One region of the Streptomyces odontotermitis genome, then DNA from elsewhere that is predicted to be linked to it. Evidence: riboswitches for the same ligand, from Rfam matches in the RefSeq annotation. Region 1 holds a riboswitch; the other holds the start of a gene.

Region 1 (2,898 bases):
GGGGGTGCCGCGTCGGACGAGGTGTCGGCGCGGGCGACCGGGGAGCGGCTGCGGGAGGACATCAAGAGGGTGACGGGGCTGACCGGGTCGGTGGGGCTCGCCGCGTCCAAGATGCTCGCGAAGATCGCCTCCGAGGCGGCCAAGCCCGACGGTCTCATGCTGATAGAGCCCGGCACCGAGCGGGCGAAGCTCGGGCCGATGTCGGTGCGGACGCTGCCGGGGGTGGGGCCGGCGACGGGGGACCATCTGCGGCGGGCCGGGATCACGACGGTCGAGGAGATCGCGGAGGCCGGTGAGGACGAGCTGGTGCGGCTGTTGGGGAAGGCCCATGGCGCGGGGCTGTACGCGATGGCGCTGGCGCGGGACGAGCGGCCCGTGGTGGCCGAGCGCGACACCAAGTCGGTCAGCGTCGAGGACACGTACGACGTGGACATCCATGACCGGGTGCGGGTCCGGGGGGAGGTGGCGCGGCTTGCCGACCGGTGTGTGCAGCGGCTGCGGGCGGCGGGGCACTCGGGGCGGACGATCGTTCTCAAGGTGCGGCGGTACGACTTCTCGACGCTGACGCGGTCCGAGACGCTGCGGGGGCCCACGGACGACCCGGCGGTGGTGCGGGAGGCCGCGGCGCGGTTGCTGGAGTCCGTGGACACCACGGGCGGGGTGCGGCTGCTCGGGGTGGGGGTGAGCGGTCTCGCGGACTACACACAGGAGGATCTGTTCGCGCAGGCCATGGCCGCGCGGGACGAACTGGAGGGGGCGGCGGAGGCCGGGGAGGCGGGCGGGGAGCCCGTGCAGGAGGCCGTCGAGGAGGTGGTGGCGCCCGTCGAGCGGCGGTGGGCGGCCGGGCATGACGTGGTGCACGCGGAACACGGGCACGGGTGGGTGCAGGGGAGCGGGCTCGGGCGGGTCACGGTGCGGTTCGAGACGCCGGACTCGGCGCCGGGGCGGGTGCGGACGTTCCGTACCGATGATCCTGATCTGGAGCCCGCGCAGCCGCTGCCGCTCGTGGCGGTGGAGGGGGCGGAGGAGGGCGTGGAGGAGGGCGTGGAGGAGGGCGTGGAGGAGGAGGTCCAGGAGAGGGGCCAGGAGGGGGTGTGAGTCAGGGGTCCTCGGTGCCCGCGAGCTTGCCGAAGTCGCGGTCGGCGGGGGTGTCGGCGGGCTCCGTGGGGGGCGTGATGTCCAGGCCGTAGTGGTGGTAGAGCTGGAGCTCCTGCTCGGGGGAGAGATGGCGGCCGACGCCGAAGTCGGGGGCGTCCTTGATCAGGGAGCGCTCGAAGGGGATGTGCAGGGTGCCGTCGTCGATCAGTTCGCTGGGCTCAAGGGGGACGAAGGCGTCCCTGCTGAACAGGCCGGTCCGTATGGCCGCCCACTCCGGGGCGCCGGTGGCGTCGTCCAGGTAGACCTCGTCGACGGTGCCGATCTTGGCGCCGTTGCGGTCGAATGCCTTGCGGCCGATCAGGTGGCGCGGATCGATATCGGTCTGCACAGGCCCTCCAGCGATGGTCGCAACTCATTCGTAACCACTACGAAAGGGCACATCCGGGCGATCGTCCAGTTGAACGGGGGCCCAAAGGCTCGCTGATAGGCTGGGAAATGGCTGCTGACCCCGTGCGGGAGAGTCCTCCGGTGGCATCACCGGAGGCGCCGAAGGAGCAAATCCTCCCCGGAATCTCTCAGGCCCCTGTACCGCACGGACGAGGTCGCTCTGGAAAGCAGGGTGGGTATCGGGCGGGGACGTCCGGGGCCTCCCTCACCGACGGTGCAAGCAGGGGCGGCCGTGTCCCTGTGAAGCTCTCAGGTACCGATGACAGAGGGGGAGGCCGTCCGGGTATGCGCGGCTTGCCGTGATACCCCCGCAGGTCGCAACGACCAGGAGGCCTCCGCAAGATGACCGCCCACCGCATTCCGCTCTCCGAGCTCGAGCAGGGAACTCCCTTCGAGCAGCGTCACATCGGCCCCGGCAGCGAGGCCGTCGCCAAGATGCTCGCCCAGGTCGGCTACGGCTCCCTCGACGAGCTGACGGCGACCGCGGTGCCCGACGTGATCAAGAACGCCGATGCCCTCGAACTGCCGGGCGCGCGCACCGAACCGGAGGTTCTCGCCGAGCTGCGCTCGCTCGCGGACCGCAACCAGGTCCTCGACTCCATGATCGGCCTCGGCTACTACGGCACCTTCACGCCGCCGGTCATTCTGCGGAATGTCATGGAGAACCCCTCCTGGTACACCGCCTACACGCCGTACCAGCCGGAGATCTCGCAGGGGCGGCTCGAGGCGCTGCTCAACTTCCAGACGATGGTCGCCGACCTGACCGGTCTGCCGACGTCCGGTGCCTCGCTGCTCGACGAGGGGACCGCGGCCGCGGAGGCCATGGCGCTGTCGCGGCGCGTGGGCAAGGTCAAGAACGGGGTCTTCCTCGTCGACGCCGACGCGCTGCCCCAGACCGTCGCCGTGATCGAGACGCGGGCCGAGCCGACCGGTGTCGAGGTCGTCGTCGCGGATCTGAGCGACGGCATCCCGGCGGAGGTCGCCGAGCGTGGCGTCGTCGGCGTGCTCATCCAGTACCCGGGCGCCTCCGGTGCCGTACGGGACATCAAGCCGCTCGTCGACCAGGCCCATGAGCTGGGCGCGATCGTGACCGTCGCCGCCGACCTGCTCGCCCTGGCGCTGCTGGCCTCGCCCGGGGAGCTCGGCGCGGACATCGCCGTGGGCACCACGCAGCGCTTCGGTGTGCCGATGGGCTTCGGCGGGCCGCACGCCGGATACATGGCGGTGCGCGAGAAGTTCGCGCGCAGCCTGCCGGGGCGGCTCGTGGGTGTGTCCGTGGACGCCGACGGCAACAAGGCGTACCGGCTCGCGCTGCAGACGCGGGAGCAGCACATCCGCCGGGAGAAGGCCACC
Region 2 (2,898 bases), on a different contig from region 1:
AGGGCGCGGAGTTCACCAGCGACGGGTCGTCCACGACGTCCTGGTTGGCCGCGACGACCTCGCCGGACACCGGGGAGTACAGGTCGCTGACGGACTTCGTCGACTCGAGCTCGCCGCAGGTCTCGCCCGCGGTGACGGTGTCGCCGACCTCGGGGAGCTGGGCGAAGACGACGTCACCGAGCGCGTTGGCCGCGTGCTCCGTGATGCCGACCGTCGCGACGCCGTCCTCGGCGGGCGACAGCCACTCGTGTTCCTTGCTGTAGCGCAGCTGCTGGGGGTTGCTCATGCCTGAATTCTCCTGTACGCGGGCGTGTGCTGGTGAACAAGGGAAAGCTGGGAGACGGCGGGCGCCGTCACGTGCGGCGCCCCACGGTCACTTCTGGCGCTTGTAGAACGGCAGCGCCACGACTTCGTACGGCTCGTGGGTGCCGCGGATGTCGACGCCGACTCCGGTGGTGCCGGGCTCGGCGTGCGCGGCGTCCACGTACGCCATGGCGATCGGCTTGCCCAGGGTGGGGGACGGGGCGCCGGAGGTGACCTCGCCGATGACCTGGCCGTCCGCGACGACCGGCATGCCGGCGCGCGGGACGCGGCGGCCCTCGGCGATCAGGCCGACGAGCTTGCGCGGGGGAGCGGACTCGGCGCGCTCGGCGGCGGCGCTGAGCGCGGCGCGGCCCACGAAGGTGTCGGACTGCGAGGTCTTCTCGAACTTCACGACGCGGCCGAGACCGGCGTCGAAGGGGGTGAGCGCGGTGGTGAGCTCGTGCCCGTACAGCGGCATGCCCGCCTCCAGGCGCAGCGTGTCGCGGCAGGAGAGGCCGCAGGGCACGAGGCCCTTGGCCGCGCCCGCGTCGGTGAGCGCCTGCCAGAGCTTCTCGGCGTCGCCGGGGGCGACGAAGAGCTCGAAGCCGTCCTCGCCGGTGTAGCCGGTGCGGGCGATCAGGGCGGGGACGCCGGCGACGGTGCCGGGCAGGCCCGCGTAGTACTTGAGGCCGTCGAGGTCGGCGTCGGTGACGGAGGCGAGGATGCCGGGGGACTCGGGGCCCTGGACGGCGAGCAGCGCGTAGGCCTCGCGGTCGTCGCGGACCGTGGCGTCGAACGCCGCGGCGCGCTCGGTGAGGGCGTCCAGGACGGTCTGGGCGTTGCCCGCGTTGGCGACGACCATGTACTCGGGGGCCTCGGCCTCGCCCAGGCGGTAGACGATCAGGTCGTCGAGGATGCCGCCGTTCTCGTCGACGATCATCGTGTAGCGGGCGCGGCCGACGCCGATGGAGCCGATGTTGCCGACCAGCGCGTGGTTGAGGAAGTCCACGGCCTGGGGGCCGAAGACGGTGATCTCACCCATGTGGGACAGGTCGAAGAGCCCGGCCTTGGTGCGCACGGCGTTGTGCTCGTCGCGCTCGCTGGCGTACCGCAGCGGCATGTCCCAGCCCGCGAAGTCGGTCATGGTCGCGCCGAGCGAACGATGCAGCGCATCGAGGGCGGTGTGGCGTACGGCGTTGCTCATGAGTGAAGGCTCCCAGGGCATGCATGACGGCGAGGTTGGTTTCCTCCCCATCTGTCATGGAACCTGAGAGGTTCGCCTCGGTCCGGGGTCACCGGGACGTCGGCTTGCACCTTGGGTGGGGCGGCCCAGGGGGCGGCCCGCTTTTCAGATGTGCCTCGCCCACGCGGTACGGGGCCTGAGAGATTCAAGGGAGGAACTTGCTCCTTCGGCGCCCCGGATCCGTATCACCTACCGACGAAGCGGTAGTGCGGTACAGGGGTCCGGGAACTCTCCCGCGCGGATTCAAGCGGCCGGTATGGAGTTGGCGCGCACATCATTGCATGCGGGGGCGCACGCCGGGGAGCTGCGGTCGAACAGCGGAGCCCTTGTGCGGCATTACCTTCTCTTTACACTCGATGGGGAAGGGCGGGAGACCAGTGACGTGTGACCGCATGGGGAGGCCGATCACGGTGCGCAAGGCGAGTGTCTACGCGACGACGACGGGGGCTCTGCTGCCCGGGCAGGCGGGTGCCCCGGCCCACGAGTGCTGCGCGCCGGACGCCGCGGCACCGCCGCTGCCCCGGCCGGTGGTCCGCGACCTGCGGGCCCGTGCGGGCCGCAGCCCGCACCGGCTCGCCTTCGCCCAGGGCGACTTGGTGGTGGTGTCGGGTCTTCCGGGCAGCGGCAAGTCCACGCTGATGCGGCGCGCGGCCGCGGCCGGGCGCATCGACTCCCAGGACACCCGCGACCGCTGGGCGCACCGGATGCCGCGCCTGCTCCCGTACGCGCTCTACCGCCCCCTCGTCCGCCTCTCCCACTACGCGGGCCTGCGCCGGGCGCTGCGCTCCGGCGAGAGCGTCGTGGTGCACGACTGCGGTACGCAGGCGTGGGTGCGCGGGTGGCTCGCGCGCGAGGCCGAGCGCCGGGGCTCCGCCCTCCATCTGCTCCTCCTGGACGTCCCCGAGGCCACGGCCCTCAAGGGCCAGCGGGAGCGGGGCAGAGGCGTCTCGCGGTACGCCTTCGCACGGCATCGCAGGATGGTGGGGCGCCTGGTGGCCGCGACCGAGAGGGGGGAGCTGCCCCGGGGATGCGGGTCCGCTGTGCTCCTTGACCGGGAGGCGGCGGGGGCGCTGAGGAGGATCGGGTTCACGCGCTGACAGGACGACGAGGCCCGCACCGTCGAACGGTGCGGGCCTCGTCGTTGTTCGGGCGGGCGGGCGCCGTCAGAACGGCAGACCCGGGATCTTCGGGAAGCCCGGCACGGCGGGCGTCGTCGCGGGCGGCGTGGTGGCCGGAGTCTCCGGCATGCCCGGGATCTTCGGCAGGCCCGGGACCTCCGGCAGCTTCGGCAGGTCCTTCGTGAGCTTGCCGAGGCCGATCTGGATCAGCAGGTCCACCGCGAGCTGCGGGAC

Evidence for each region. A riboswitch is a leader RNA that binds a small molecule or an ion and turns the genes downstream of it on or off. The one in region 1 is predicted to bind glycine.
Region 2: linked by a shared signal. The riboswitch ahead of gcvT (glycine cleavage system aminomethyltransferase GcvT) and the one ahead of gcvP (aminomethyl-transferring glycine dehydrogenase) in region 1 are both predicted to bind glycine.

The regions. Positions count from the first base shown of each region.
Region 1 is NZ_JBNJLS010000031.1:9,026-11,923, forward strand. It holds gene ACQB60_RS43120 (DNA polymerase IV) at 1-1,098, shown strand, start outside; gene ACQB60_RS43125 (PRC-barrel domain-containing protein) at 1,100-1,486, opposite strand; glycine riboswitch at 1,602-1,699, shown strand; gene gcvP (aminomethyl-transferring glycine dehydrogenase) at 1,888-2,898, shown strand, end outside.
Region 2 is NZ_JBNJLS010000016.1:10,610-13,507, reverse strand. It holds gene gcvH (glycine cleavage system protein GcvH) at 1-286, opposite strand, end outside; gene gcvT (glycine cleavage system aminomethyltransferase GcvT) at 374-1,507, opposite strand; glycine riboswitch at 1,549-1,661, opposite strand; glycine riboswitch at 1,662-1,792, opposite strand; gene ACQB60_RS32515 (AAA family ATPase) at 1,951-2,643, shown strand; gene ACQB60_RS32510 (hypothetical protein) at 2,710-2,898, opposite strand, start outside.